DNA from 3 places in the Tepidimonas fonticaldi genome. Region 3 is predicted to be linked to each of the others. Evidence: predicted binding sites of a transcription regulator. Region 3 holds the regulator's gene; each other region holds the start of a gene.

Evidence for each region. The regulator sigma-54, encoded in region 3, starts transcription at its own class of promoters, with help from an activator protein. The targets are predictions, from matches to a motif close to TGGCANGNAANCTGCTTT.
Region 1: the regulator sigma-54 is predicted to act here: its motif matches at 1,946-1,963, upstream of glnA (type I glutamate--ammonia ligase).
Region 2: the regulator sigma-54 is predicted to act here: its motif matches at 3,445-3,462, upstream of A9O67_RS13950 (pilin).

What each region holds. Positions count from the first base shown of each region.
Region 1 is NZ_LZDH01000056.1:301,693-306,699, reverse strand. It holds gene A9O67_RS07220 (hypothetical protein) at 1-357, opposite strand, end outside; gene glnA (type I glutamate--ammonia ligase) at 476-1,891, opposite strand; gene A9O67_RS07210 (competence/damage-inducible protein A) at 2,045-2,887, opposite strand; gene A9O67_RS07205 (EI24 domain-containing protein) at 2,884-3,849, opposite strand; gene A9O67_RS07200 (alpha/beta fold hydrolase) at 3,848-4,696, shown strand; gene A9O67_RS07195 (16S rRNA pseudouridine(516) synthase) at 4,668-5,007, opposite strand, start outside.
Region 2 is NZ_LZDH01000056.1:178,767-183,773, reverse strand. It holds gene A9O67_RS06665 (ATP-binding protein) at 1-904, shown strand, start outside; gene A9O67_RS06660 (ATP-binding protein) at 901-2,526, shown strand; gene A9O67_RS06655 (nucleotidyltransferase domain-containing protein) at 2,517-2,816, shown strand; gene A9O67_RS06650 (hypothetical protein) at 2,813-3,352, shown strand; gene A9O67_RS13950 (pilin) at 3,521-3,880, shown strand; gene A9O67_RS06645 (PglL family O-oligosaccharyltransferase) at 4,278-5,007, shown strand, end outside.
Region 3 is NZ_LZDH01000045.1:245,891-250,897, forward strand. It holds gene A9O67_RS05305 (addiction module antitoxin) at 1-144, opposite strand, end outside; gene A9O67_RS05310 (THUMP domain-containing class I SAM-dependent RNA methyltransferase) at 465-1,670, opposite strand; gene rpoN (RNA polymerase factor sigma-54) at 1,675-3,228, opposite strand; gene lptB (LPS export ABC transporter ATP-binding protein) at 3,234-3,989, opposite strand; gene lptA (lipopolysaccharide transport periplasmic protein LptA) at 3,986-4,633, opposite strand; gene A9O67_RS05330 (thiol:disulfide interchange protein DsbA/DsbL) at 4,701-5,007, opposite strand, start outside.

The DNA.
Region 1 (5,007 bases), on a different contig from region 3:
CAGAATGCGGCGCGCCTCGGCGTCGCGCTGGCGCTGCTGGTCCGGCTCCACCCGCTCGGCGGCCGAGCGCGCGCCATTCGGTACGCCAGCCGATGCCGCACCGCCCGCCCCACCCGCGTTGCCCGGCGCCCCGCCGGCGGGACGGGTGCCTTCGACGATGGTCAGGTTGCCGCCCTGCATTTCACGGCAGCCGCGCGCCGCGGGGTTGGGGCCGGGGTTGTTGGTGTACTCGTTGCCACAACGCCAGATGGCGCTGCCTTGCGCCCAGGCCGCCCCGGCGGCGCACCACACGGCGGTCGCCCATGCGGCGGCCATGCCCGCCTTGCCCCATCGCCGAATGTTTTGCTGCAACGACATGCCAAGCCTGATCCACAGAATGCGACGCGACACAGTATCGTTCAAAACGGCTGGGGGCGGCACACGGCCGCCCCCAGGGTGATTCAGCAAGCCGCCTGCCGCGGGCGGCCCGTCCGCATCACAGGCTGAAGTACATGTCGTACTCGGTCGGCGTGACCTCGACGCGGGCGCGGGTGACTTCCTGCATCTTCAGCTCGATGTAGGCATCGAGCATGGAGTCGGTGAACACACCGCCCTTGGTCAGGAAGGCACGGTCCTTGTCCAGGTAGTCCAGCGCCTGATCCAGGCTGTGGCACACGGTGGGCACCAGCTTGTCCTCTTCCGGCGGCAGGTGGTAGAGGTCCTTGGTGGCGGCCTCGCCCGGGTGGATCTTGTTCTCCACGCCGTCCAGACCGGCCATCAGCAGCGCCGCGAAGCACAGGTACGGGTTGGCCATCGGGTCCGGGAAGCGGGCCTCGACGCGGCGCGCCTTCGGATTGGCCACGTACGGGATGCGGATGGAGGCCGAGCGGTTCTTGGCCGAGTAGGCCAGCTTGACCGGGGCCTCGAAGTGCGGCACCAGGCGCTTGTAGCTGTTGGTGGTCGGGTTGGTGATGGCGTTGAGCGCGCGGGCGTGCTTGATGATGCCGCCGATGTAGTACAGGGCGAAATCGCTCAGGCCGGCATAGCCGTCACCGGCGAACAGGTTCTTGCCGTCTTTCCAGACCGACTGGTGCACGTGCATGCCGCTGCCGTTGTCGCCGTGGTAGGGCTTGGGCATGAAGGTGGCCGTCTTGCCGTAGCTGTTGGCCACGTTCCAGATGACGTACTTGAGCACCTGCGTCCAGTCCGCACGCTCGACCAGCGTGCTGAACTTGGTGCCGATCTCGCACTGGCCGGCGCCGGCCACCTCGTGGTGGAACACCTCCACCGGGATGCCCAGCGACTCCAGGATCAGCACCATCTCGGCGCGCATGTCGTGCGTGCTGTCCACCGGCGGCACGGGGAAGTAGCCGCCCTTGGTGCGCGGACGGTGGCCGCGGTTGCCGTTTTCGAACTTGGTGCCGGTGTTCCAGGGCGCTTCGTACTCTTCGATTTCGTAGAAGCAGTTGCCCGGGTTGGTGCTCCAGCGCACGCCGTCGAACAGGAAGAACTCCGGCTCGGGGCCAAAGTAGGCGGTGTCACCCAGGCCCGACGCCTTCAGGTAAGCCTCGGCGCGCTTGGCGATCGAGCGCGGGTCGCGGTCGTAGGCCTTGCCGTCGCTGGGCTCGATGACGTCGCACTGCAGGTACAGCGTGGTCTCTTCGAAGAAGGGGTCGATGTTGGCGGTGTTGGGGTCCGGCATCAGCAGCATGTCGGACGCCTCGATGCCCTTCCAGCCGGCGATCGACGAGCCGTCGAACGCGTGGCCCGACGTGAACTTGTCTTCGCCGAAGGCGGAAATCGGCACCGTCACGTGCTGCTCTTTGCCGCGGGTGTCGGTGAAGCGGAAGTCGACGAACTTGACGTCGTTCTCCTTCACCATGTTCATCACGTCGGCGACGGTCTTGGCCATCAGTGTGCTCCTAAGAGGTTCGGGTCGAGGGAAAGGACTGAAGTCGGACAATGGAAAGCAGGTTCCATGCCAGATTCGCACATGGTGCATGCCGCCCCGGATGGACGCCAATGCACCATTTCAATGCATATTGCACGTTATCGGTGCGCCATATCAACGCACCAATTCGGGGCCCAGCCGCACGGGCATGGTCCGCAAGGCGTCCAGCATGGCCTCGTATGCGGCTGCTGCGGCAGCGTCGGCGCCCTTGACCCCGAGTTCGATGTGCCGCCCCCACTCCGGGTGGTCGACGCTCGGCAGGCTGAACACCTTGACCCCGGGGTGCTCGGCTTCGATGCGCTCCATCAGCGGGGTCAGCGTCGCCTCGATGCCGCCGAAGACGATGATCGAACGCTCGCGCTGCCGGGACTGCCCGAAATGCGCGCGGTAGCCCGTGTCGAGCACCCACTCGATCATCGGCCAGGCCATGACGGGAAAGCCCGGCACGAAGTGCACCGTCCCACCCCCGGGGCCGTCGCAGGCAAACCCCGGAATGCGGTTGTACGGGTTGGGGATGAGGCGCGCGCCCACGGGGAACACCCCCATGTTGAGGCGGTGCACATTGTCGGGGCGATCGGGCTCGAAGGGCACGCCCTGCTCCGCCGCGACTTCGCGCATGCGCTGCTCGATCAGGGCCTTGGCCTCGGGGTGCAGCACCGCCTCCACCCCCAGCGCGGCCGCGGCCGCCTGGCGGGTGTGGTCGTCGGGGGTGGCGCCGATCCCCCCGGTGGAAAACACCACATCGCCGCTGGCGAAAGCCTGCCGCAGCACCTCGGTGATGGCCGCGCGGTCGTCACCCACATAGCGCGCCCAGTCCAGGCGCAAACCGCGGGCGCCCAGCAGTTCGATGACCTTGGGCAGGTGCTTGTCCTGGCGCTTGCCGGACAGGATTTCGTCGCCGATGACGATCAGGCCGAAGCGCGGGACGGCGGCCGCAGCGGGGGATACGGGCGTCATGATGCAGGAGGAGAAGGAAGCGGGCGGGCCTCGACGTCGACGATGCGGTCCGCAGGGACGGGATGGGCTGCAGAAACCGTGGGGGCCGAGGACCCGGGCGGCACCGGCGGGGTTGTGGCCTCGCGCCGCAGCTCATCCAGCGCCTGCAGCAGATAGTGGGCATACCACAGCGACGCAAAGGCGAACACCAGCGCGTAAATCCAGATGGCCAGCGGCACGAGCAGCGGGGCCAGCGCAATGAACATCGCCCCGGAGGCCCACAGCACGCTGGGCGCCGCGCTGATCAGACCCGCAATCACCCCCATGACCAGCAAGGGCACGCGGTGGCGGGCCATGAGGGTGCGCCGCTCGTCCACCGAGGCATGTTCGGCCAGCGCATCGTAGGCGAACACGCGGTAGGTCAGCCAGCCCCAGATCAGCGGCGGCAGCACGAGCACCAGCGGCGGAATCAGCCAAAAGGGCAGCGAGACCACCAGCATCAGCACGGCCAGCACGGTGGACCACAGGGACCAGCCCACGCTGCCCAGCACCCCGCCGCCGCGGCGCCGCTGCAGGTCCGGGAAACGCCGCTGGGCGACCAGATCCACCATGGCGGGGGTCATGAAAAACGCCACCAGCAGCAGCGCCAACACGACGATCAGCGGCGTGGCCATGACGAGCACCAGCAGCGGTGCGACCACCGTCCGCAGCGCGCCCAGCCCCACGCTGTCCAGCCAGCCGAGCACGAATTCGACCAGCGACCACGTCTCCAGCCAGGCGAGCACGGCATCGACCGCCCGGTCCCAAAACCAGTAGCCCAGGGCAAACGCCCCCGCCACCATCAGCACCAGGGGCAGCAGCGACAGCGCGATGACCCGCGGGTGCAGGCAATACGCGACCGAGCGCCAGAACGAACCGAGCAGCACACGCATGTCGCAAGCATAACCGGCGATGCGGCCCGGGGGCTCTACCATCGTGGGCATGGAGCCGACTGCCCCGCTCAACCCGCCTCTTGCCGACTCAACCGCCGAGGTGTCGCTGGATCCGCCCATGCGCGTCGTCATCGACGGCGTGGGGCTGGAGGTCCAGGCGATTCGTCCGGCCGCCCCCCAGGCGCTCGCCCCCATCGTCTTTCTGCACGAAGGGCTGGGGTCGGTCGCGATGTGGCGGCAGCGCGGCGGCCACTGGCCCGCGGCCCTGTGCGCGCGCACCGGGCGCGCAGGCTGGATGTACTCCCGGCGCGGCTATGGGGCCTCCGACCCCATCCCCGACGTGCGCGGAAGCGGCCGGCACGGGCCGGATTACATGCACCGCGAGGCGTTCGACACCCTGCCCCGCCTGCTGCAGGCGCTGGGGCTGCAGCAGCCCGTGCTGGTGGGCCATTCGGACGGCGCGACGATCGCGCTGCTGCACGCCAGCCAGCACCGGGTGGCGGCCTGTGTGGCGATGGCGCCCCATGTCTTCGTCGAAGACGTGGCCCTGCGCGCGATTGCCGCCGCACGCGACGCCTACCCCCTGGGCCTGCGCGAGCGGCTGGCGCGCTACCACGCCGACGTGGACAACGCCTTTTGGCAGTGGAACGATGTTTGGCTCTCGCCGGCGTTTCGCGCATTCGACATCCGGGCGGCGTGCGGCCGGATCGCCGCACCGCTGCTGCTGGTGCAGGGCACCGACGACGAGTACGGCACCTTGGACCAACTGGACGCGATCGCGGCCGTCGCGCCCCAGGCCCAGCGGCTGGTGCTGCCGGCATGCGGCCACAGCCCGCACCGCGACCGACCCGACGCTTTGCTGCAGGGCGTCAGCGCGTTTCTGGACGCGGTGCCTTGACGCCCGCGGCCTTGCCGCCTGCCGCCTGGAGGGCGGCCACCTCGTCCGCACTCAACCAGCGCCATTGGCCGGGCGCCAAATCGGCGGGCAAGGCCACGGGGCCGATGGCGGTGCGGTGCAGCGCGTCCACCCGGTTACCCACCGCCGCCACCATACGCTTGACCTGGTGGTAGCGCCCCTCGGTCAGGGTCAGGCGCAGCCGGCTGGCGTCGATGCGCTCCACCGCCGCGGGCGTCACCGGTCGCGGATCGTCGTGCAGCACGACGCCAGCGCGCAGACGCTGGATCTGTCCCTCGTCCACCGGGTGGCGG
Region 2 (5,007 bases), on a different contig from region 3:
GGTGTTCGCGCCGGAGCTGCAGGCTGCTGCAGCCGAGGGCCAGGCGCTGGATCGCGAGGAGATCCGGCGCTGGTACAACGGCTACCGCTGGGGGCCGGTGAGCGTCTACAACCCGTTTGACGTGTTGTTACTGCTGCGCAGCCGGCAGTTCCGCGCGCACTGGTTCGAGACCGGCACGCCCACCTTCCTCGTCGAGTGGCTGCGGAACCGGGGCTTCTACACCCCGCAGCTCGAGCGGCTCTACGCCAGCGAGCAGCTGCTGTCGGCCTTCGACGTCGAGGCCATCGAGCCCGAGGCGCTTCTGTGGCAGACCGGGTATCTCACCATCGACGGCCAGGAGCGCCGCGGCGCCACCAGCGTCTACCGCCTGCGCGTGCCCAACCTTGAGGTGCGCAGCGCGCTCAACGAGGCGCTGCTGCTGCGCGGCTGGTATCCGGGCGGGGGGCGGCTGACGGCGCTGACGCTGCACCTGCATGACCTGCTGGTCCGCGGTGACGCCGAAGGCCTACGCGCGCACTTCGAGCGCCTGTACGCCAGCATCCCGCACGACTGGGTACGCGCCAACCCCATCGCCCAGTACGAGGGCTACTACGCCAGCGTCTTCTACAGCCACTTGGCCAGCCTGGGCCTGGACATCGTGCCGGAGGAGGTCTCCAACCCCGGCCAGTGCGACCTCGTCATCCGCCACGCCTGCCGCGCATGGGTGATCGAGTTCAAGGTCATCGACGGTGAGGAGCCGACCGGCGAGGCGATGCGCCAGCTCAAGGCCCGCGACTACGCCGCCAAACACCGCGGCGCGCCGGGCATCCACGAGGTGATCGAGCTCGGCGTGGAGTTCAGCCGTGCCCGGCGCCAGATCGTCGGGTGGGAGGTCGAGCGGTCTGCCGGTATAACACGGCCATGAACACCGCTGCCCGCCGCAAGCTGCCCATCGGCATCCAAACCTTTGCCAAGATCCGCCTGGAGGGGCACTACTACGTCGACAAGACCCCGCTGATCGCGCGACTGGCGGATCAGGGTGGGGCCTACTTCCTCTCCCGCCCGCGCCGCTTCGGCAAGAGCCTGCTGCTCGACACCATTGCCGCAGCGTTTGAGTGTCGGCGCGAATTGTTCGACGCCCACGACGGCGCGGATGGCACTGCCCCGCGCGAGAAGCTGTTCCTTGCCGACCATTGGGACTGGGCCAAGCCCCACCCGGTGATCCGGCTCAGTTTCGCGGCCGGGCGGCTGGAAAAGCGCGAACAGCTCGACCGCCACATCCACGCCCAGCTGGAGGCCAACGCCCGCCATCTGGGGGTCGAGCTACCGCCGCCGGACACGGACGTCCCGCTGCGCTTCGACGCCCTGATCGAGCGCGCCGCCGAGGCGCACGCCCGCCAGGCCGTGGTGCTGGTCGACGAATACGACAAGCCCATCCTCGACAACCTCGAAGCCCCCGACATCGCCCGCGCGATGCGCGAGGGCCTGCGCAACCTCTACAGCGTCATCAAGGGACGGGACGCCGACCTGCGCTTCGTGCTGCTGACGGGCGTGTCCAAGTTCAGCAAGGTCTCGATCTTCTCGGGTCTGAACAACCTGCGCGACATCACGCTGTCGCCCGAATACGGCACGGTCTGCGGCTACACCGACGCGGACATCGACACCATCTTCGCGCCGGAGCTCGAGGCTGCCGCCGCGGAAGGCCAGCCGCTGGACCGCGAGGAGATCCGGCGCTGGTACAACGGCTACCGCTGGGGCCCGGTGAGCGTCTACAACCCGTTCGACGTGCTGCTGCTGCTCGCCGAACGGCAATTCCGCGCGCACTGGTTCGAGACCGGCACGCCCACCTTCCTCGTCGAGTGGCTGCGGAACCGGGGCTTTTTCACGCCAAAGCTCGAGCGGCTGCTGGCGGACGACGACCTGCTGGGGGCGTTCGACGTGGAGCGTATCGAGCCCGAGGCGCTGCTGTGGCAGACGGGGTATCTCACCATCGACAGCCAGCAACGCAAGGGCAGCCGCACCGTCTACACCCTGCGGGTGCCAAACCAGGAGGTGCGCTACGCCCTCAACGACCGGCTGCTGAAGGCCTGGATGCCCGATGCCTCGCTGGTCAGCCGCCTGGCCAGCGACCTGTACGACCTGCTCACCGACGGCGATGCCGAAGGCCTGCGCGCGCACTTCCAGCGCCTGTACGCCAGCATCCCAAATGATTGGTATCGCAACAACCCCATTGCCCAATATGAAGGCTATTACGCCAGCGTCTTCTACAGCCACCTGGCAAGCCTCGGGCTCGACATCGTGCCGGAGGAAGTCTCCAACCCCGGCCAGTGCGACCTCGTCATCCGCCATGCGGGCCGCGCGTGGGTGATCGAGTTCAAGGTCATCGACGGCGAGGAACCCACCGGCGAGGCGATGCGCCAGCTCAAGGCCCGCGACTACGCCGCCAAGCACCGCGGCGCGCCGGGCATTGCGGAGGTGATCGAGCTCGGCGTCGAGTTCAGCCGCGCCCGGCGCCAGATCGTGGGGTGGGAGGTGGCATGCGCCTGAGCGAAACGGAGCGCGCCGTCATCCGCGACACCGTGCGCGAGCTGTTCGGCCCGCAAGCGCGGGTGCGGCTGTTCGGCTCGCGCACCGACGATGCGGCGCGCGGCGGCGACATCGACCTGCTGATCGAGTGCCCCGAGCCGCTGCCGGACCGCGCCGCGCGCACCCATCGGCTGGTCGCCCGGCTGCAGATGCGCCTGGGCGACCAGCGCATCGACGCTCTCGTGGTTGACCCTGCCACCCCCGCCACCCCCATCGTGCGGGTGGCCCAGCACACCGGCATCGCCGTATGACGACCCCGACTGAACCCATCGCGCCGCCCACGCCGCTGGAGCGGTTTCTGGCCACCCTCGACATCGTGCACCGCGAGGGCACCCACCTGCTCTGGAGCCTGCAGCGGCTGTTCGGCGCGGGCGAGCCCGACGCCGACTGGGTGCGGATGCTGGAATCCCGCCCGGAGGATGCCGAGCGACTGGAAGCGTTCGTCTCGCGCTTTGGCCGCATGCAGGACACGATCGGCGACAAGCTGCTGCCGCGCTGGCTGGCGGCCCTGTCGGAGCGGCCCGCCAGCATGATCGAAAACCTGCGCCGCGCCGAACGACTGGGCGTGCTGGACTCCGCGGAGGCGTGGATCGCGGCCCGCAACCTGCGCAACCGGCTGGTGCACGAGTATCAGACCGACCCCGAGACCTTCGCGCAGGATCTGCGGCTGGCCGAGGACGCGGCCCACCTGCTGCTGCGCACCTACGACCGCCTGCGCGAGGACGCCCACCGGCGACTGGACGTGGCGCCGGACCGGCTGCCGCCGGCGCTGGACGTCAAGGTTTGACGTCATGATTTGATGCCATCGGCGCCGCCCGGCCCCTTCGCGTGGCGCCCGCGCCACGGGCGCACGAGCCAACATCGCGCAGATACTGCAGCTGGCACGGATGGTGCTACGATGATCTTGACCCCGTCGACCACGGGGCCAATGTGTCCATCTCTGGAGGTTGAAACCATGAAACGTGTCCAACAGGGCTTCACGCTCATCGAACTGATGATCGTCGTGGCGATCATCGGCATTCTGGCAGCTGTGGCGCTGCCGGCTTATCAAGACTATACCGCGAAGGCCAAGACTGGTAACGCGATTGCTCAAGCGGACGCTGTCAAGCTCGCTATAGCCGAAGCCTACAGCGCGACCGGCAGTGCCACGTGCCCGACGACATTGCCGAGCGGAGTCTCTTGCAACAACGGAACAATTACATCCACCTATGATGGAGCGACAGTCACGATGACGCTCAGCGCGTCAGCTGCCAGTATTTCATGGACGTGCGCCCCCGGATCAGGGGCAAAAGCAGTCAAGGGTTGCGGCCTCTGATATCTTAAACAGAGGAGAGGGGGCGCCTGATGCGACCCCCATTCACATGATCAATGCAAGAGAAACATACAGCCTGCTGATCTCTATCCTTGCATTAGTTTGCCTCTCCTTAAGTTATTTGCTTCCACTCCACCTGCCTCCGTGGACCACCTTCCACGGAGAATTTTTATTTTTTTGCTTCATCGCACTATTATTTTCCGGCAAGATTTTGCCCGACCTCACCAAAACATCGTCCACCACAACACAAAAAATAATCTTTGTCGTTACCGCATTCACGGTCATCCAGAGCTTGTCATCAGATCCCGCGACGGAGCTTTTCATCTTTCCAGCGTTTGCATCCGTCTCTGTGATGGCATACCTCACCGGAGGCACATATCAGACGCACACCAACGATTTCTTGCCTGTCGTAGTCACATTACTTCTTACCGCTCTGATCTCATCGGCGATCGCCATCCTGCAGTGGTCCGATTTTTTGGACAAGGACAGTTGGGCAGCTGGTGCAGCCTTCCTTACCCCCAACCAAGGAACCGGGCGAGCGGTAGCGAACATCGGGCACCCCAACAACCTCGGCACGCTTCTGGTCATCGGGCTGTGGTGTGCGCTGTGGGTGGCGCAGCAGCCCGCGGCGCAGCGGCTCGGGCGGCACGTCCGGACCCTGCTGCTCGCGCTGGTGGTGGCCGTGCTGACCTTCGGCGTCTACCTGAGCGGATCGCGCACCGCGCAGCTGAACCTGCTGCTGGCGCCAATGCTGACGGCGGCGTGGCTGCTGTGGCGGCACGGGCACCTGCGCCACGCCCTGCTGGCGTGGGTGGCGGTGCCGGCCGCGCTGCTGTTCGCGTTCCAGGCTGCCACGCCGGTGTTCACCGAATGGCTCGGGCTGCCGAGCCCGCCGGAGGACCGCCCCCTGACGCAGGACAGCCAGCGGCTGCGCCTGTGGGCGATGGCGTGGACGGCCGTGCTGCAGCACCCGTGGATCGGCAACGGCCCGGCGGCAATGGCGCAGGCGCACCTGGAACTGAGCCCGGTGTACGGGGCGATCGATTACAGCATTGCTGCGCACGCGCACAACACGGTGCTGGACCTGCTGCTGATGTTCGGCCTGCCGGCGGGAGGGGCGATCGCCGCCG
Region 3 (5,007 bases):
GGCCGCCATCGCGCGGTAGCCTTCGTCGAGTGCCGTATCCAGCACATGGGGACGCAGCAAGTCCTCGATGAACTGGCTCATCTTGCGCCGCCCCACCCTCCGGCACAGGCCCTCATAGACCGCTTCATCGAGCGTGATCGTCATCTTCCGGTGCATATGCGCCCCCCAAAACACCAAATACGTGTTGCATTGTGCCTGCGGGCGATCCCGCTGCGCAACGGTTGCGCTCGAGCCCTCCATGGCCGTCAATGCTTCGGGTACATGGCGGGGACAAAGACAATGTAAAAAAAGAACCCCGACCTAAAGGGCCGGGGTTGCAAGCCTTTTGCTGTCACACACAAAGGCACCCGCTCAGGGAGGAAAAGCGGGGAGCCGCGCGAACGGCTCAGGACGAAATTTACCACAAGCTGACAGCGAATCCAACACAAAGTCGTAAAAAAGCCACTCGAAAGCCGACGAGCGGACTAGCTATCACTGTTGCCATTTCTGGACTGGAGCTCGAAGCGCAGCAGCCGGCATTCGATGGGGCCGTTGAAGAGCGGCACGCGCCGGCTGGCCTGCAGCCGCAGGCGGCGGGGCAGGTCCCGGTCGGGGGTCAGCACCCAGGCGGTCCAGCCGCCAAAATGCGTTTTCCAATGGGCGGCCAGCCGCTCGTAGAACACGTCGGCACCCAGCCCGCCCGCGACTCCCGCGGCTTCGATGCGTTCGCCATACGGCGGGTTGAGCAGCAGCACCCCGGGGCGGGCCGTGGGCGGCAGGCGCTGCAGGGCGTCGCCCCCGCGGAACTCCACCGCCGCCCCGACGCCGGCGCGCTCGGCGTTGCGCCGCGCAAAATCGACCATGCGAAACGCCACATCGCTGCCGTAGGCCAGCGGCGGATGACCGGCGGGCCAGGGGCGTTCGTGCGCGCGCGCCTGCTCGCGCAGCGCCGCCCAGCGGGCGGCATCGTGGGGCAGCAGCCGCTCGAACGCAAAGCGCCGTTGCCGCCCCGGGGCCTGCCGCAGCGCGATCTGCGCAGCCTCGATGACCAGCGTGCCGCTGCCGCAGCAGGGGTCGAACAGCGGCACCGGCTCGCCGTTGGCGTCGGCGCCAGTCCAGCCGGTGGCGGCGATCATGGCGGCGGCCAGCGTTTCCTTGAGGGGGGCGTCGCCTTTGTCGGTGCGCCAGCCGCGTTTGAACAGCGGCTCGCCGCTGGTGTCCAGCGACAGGGTCAGCCGATCGGTGGTCAGGTGGGCGTACAGACGCACATCCGGGTGCGCGGTGTCCACGCTGGGCCGCGCACCGCAGCGCGCGCGCAGCCGGTCGCAGACGGCGTCCTTGACGCGCAAGGCGGCGAAGTTGAGGCTGCGCAGCGGGCTGCGCTGGGCGGTCACCTCGACTTTGATGGTGCGCGCGGGGGTGAACCACGCCTCCCACGGCACGTCGGAAGCGGCGGCGTACAGGTCGTCCTCGTGGCGGTAGGGGCCCTCCCACAGGCGCACCAGCACGCGCTGGGCGATGCGGCTGTGCAGGTTGAGGCGCAGCACCGTCTCCCAGTCGCCGCGCAGGCCGACACCCGTGCGGCCCACGTGCAGGGCGTCGGTGGCCTGGCCGGTCAAGCGGGCGACTTCGTCGGCCAAAAACGGGGCGCTGCCGCCGGCGCAGGGCAGAAACAGATCGAATACGGGCATGGGGTTACAGGGTTTTGCGCAGGCTGGCGGTGGGGATGCGCAGGGCCTCGCGGTATTTGGCCACGGTGCGCCGCGCGCATTCGATGCCCTGTTCCTTGAGCAAATCCGCGAGCTGGCTGTCGCTCAGCGGCTTGCGCGGATCCTCGGCGGCGATCATTTGCTTGATGAGGGCGCGCACGGCCGTGCTGGAAGCGTTGCCGCCGGCGTCCGTGCCCAGGCTGGAGCCGAAAAAATACTTCAGCTCGAAGGTGCCAAACGGGGTGGCCATGTATTTGGCCGTGGTGACGCGGCTGATGGTGGACTCGTGCAGGCCGAGTTCGTCGGCAATGTCGCGCAGCACCAGCGGCCGCATGCCCACTTCGCCGTGCAGGAAGAAGCTGCGCTGCCGCTCGACGATGGCGCGTGCCACGCGCAAGATGGTGTCGAAGCGCTGCTGCAGGTTTTTGATGAACCAGCGGGCCTCCTGCAGCCGCTGTTGCAGGTCGCCGCCGCGCAGGCCCCGCAAGGCCTGCGCATACAGGTCCGACACGCGCAGCCGTGGCAGCACGGCGGGGTTGAGCTGCACGTCGAACTGCGCCCCCTGCACGGTGACGATGACGTCGGGCACGATGATTTGTCGCTCCGCGTCGGCGAAGCGCCGGCCGGGCTTGGGCTCCAGGCGGGTCAGCAGCGCCAATCCCGCGCGCAGGGCCGCGTCGTCCAAGCCCGTCGCCTGGGCCAGCCGACGCATGTCGCGCCGGGCGATCCATTCGATGGGCTGCTCGCACAGGGCCAGCGCGGCGCGCGCCTCGGGCGTGTTGGGCTGCTCCAGGATCTGCAGGCGCAGGCATTCGGCCAGATGGCGCGCGCCCACGCCTGCGGGTTCCATCGCCTGCAACCAGCCGAGCGCGCGCCGCAGCAGCGAGGCGAGCTCGTCCCGGCGCTCCTCGCCCCCCGAATCCCCGGCGGCCCGGACCTGCTGCCACAGGGCGTCCGTGAGGTCCTCCAGGGGCTCGGTCAGGTAGCCGTCGTCGTCCAGCGACTCGATCAGGAAGTACAGCGCCGCGCGCTCGTCGTCGTCCAGGTGCAGCGCGAGCGCCTGGCGGTGCAGGTGATCCTGCAGACGCTCGGCGCAGCGCGCCAGCTCGGCCGCCGGGCCGCGCTCGTCGTCTTCTTGGCGGCCGTCGCGGTCGATGCCAGGCCCCTCCCAAGACCAGTCGGCGGCGGCCTCGCCACCATCACCGGACTCCTCCGTGCTCCACCCGCCGGCGTCTTCGTCCAGGCGGGCCGGCCAGTCCGTCGCGGCGTCGGGGGCCGTGCCGTCGATCAGGGTGACGGTGTCGGGCAGGCCGCCGTCCTCGGGCGCCGCGCGGGCATCGCCGGCGGCCGCCCCGCCGGGCTCGGGGGGGTCATCGGCCGCGTCGTCCTCGGCGCGTTCGAGGAAGGGGTTGTCGGCCAGCATCTGCTCGACCTCCTGTGCCATCTCCAGCGTGGAGAGCTGGAGCAGCCGGATCGACTGTTGCAGCTGGGGCGTCAGGGTCAGGTGCTGCGAGACGCGCAGCGCGAGGCCGGGTTTCATGCGCGCTAGAGGCGGAAGTGCTCGCCCAGGTAGACCCGGCGCACCTCGGCGTTGTCCACGATCTCGGCGGGCGTGCCGCGGGCGAGGACCCGCCCTTCGCTGATGATGTACGCCTGGTCGCAGATGCCGAGCGTCTCGCGCACGTTGTGGTCGGTGATCAGCACCCCGATGCCGCGCGCCTTCAGAAAACCGATGATGCGCTGGATCTCGATGACCGCGATCGGGTCGATGCCTGCAAACGGCTCATCCAGCAAGATGAAGCGCGGTTGCGCGGCCAGGGCGCGCGCGATCTCGACGCGTCGCCGCTCACCGCCCGACAGCGCGGGGGCGGGCGCGCCGCGCAGATGATCGACGTGCAGTTCTTCCAGCAGGGCGTCCAGGCGCGCGCGCAGCACGGGCTCCGGCAGGGGGCGGCCTGCCTCGTCGTGTTGCAGCTCCAGCACGGCGCGGATGTTCTGTTCGACCGTCAGCTTGCGAAAGATCGACGCTTCCTGCGGCAGATAGCCCAAGCCCAGCCGCGCACGGCGGTGGATGGGCAGGTGCTCCACCCGCTGTTCGTCGATCCACAGCCGCCCTGCGTCGGCCCGCACCAGGCCGACGATCATGTAAAACGACGTCGTCTTGCCCGCTCCGTTGGGCCCCAGCAGCCCCACCACCTCGCCGCTGTGCACCTGCAGCGACACGTCATGCACGACGGTGCGGCGGCCGTAGCGCTTGTGCAGGCCCTCGGCACGCAGGCAGGTGGCGGGCGTCGCGGTCACGGGCGGCGCTCCAGGCGGTCGCTCGGGGTCAGGGTGGGGGCGGGGGTGTCCGGTGCGGGCTGGGTGGTCGCGGGGTCGGCGCCGCGCGGCGTCAGCAGCGCGCGCACCCGGCCGCCCGGGTTGTCGGGGGTGGACTGCCCGCGATCGCCGTCCACGGTGAAGGTGTCGTTGCGGTTGTCGTACACGATGACGGCGCCGCTGGTGCGGTCGTTCAGCACCGCGCCGCGGTAGCGGCGCAGCTCGGCACGGCCGCGGAAGGTCACGCGGTCGGCCTGCCCGTCGTATTCGATGCGCTCGGCCTCGCCTTCGATGTACTCGTCCAGCCCGTCGCGCTTTTGGCGGTAAAAGGCGCGCTGCGAGGCGTCGCCCAGCGCGATGCCGAACTGTTGCCCCTGATCGTTCTGGCGCACCTCGACCTGGTGGCCGCGGATGCGGATCGTGCCCTTGGTGATGACCACCCGGCCGGTAAAGACGCTGACCTGGCGGGCGTCGTCGTAGCGCAGCGCATCCGCCTCCACGTTCATGGGGGCGCTGCGGTCGGCGCGCTCGGCATGCACCGGCGCCCCCAGGCCGAGCAGGGCGGCGGCGATCAGGGTGGCGACAGGGGCAGCCCAGGGGCGCGGCGGTGGGGATGCGGCAGGCACGGAATTTGCTCCTTGCGGTGCACCGATTGTGCCACGACTGGCCCCGCCCCCCGCGGTGGCGGGCGGTTTACGCTTGGCGCACGCGCGCGATCAAGGCATCGGCCACGACCAGCGTGCGGGCCGCCTGACCCGGCACGATGAAGCGGCCCGCAATGCCCAGCGACGGGGTGGCCTCGACCTCGTAGGCGTCTTGCAACTGCAGGGCGCGCTTGACCTTGCCGCTCACGCCAAAGGACTGGTAGGTCTGTGTGAACGCCTGCCGGTCCAGCCCCTGTTTGGCGGCCCAGGCCGCCACGGCGTCGAGCGAGTTGAAGCGCTCGCGCTCCTCGTGGATGGCTTTGAAGGCCTTCTCGTGCAGATCGCCCAGGCGGCCC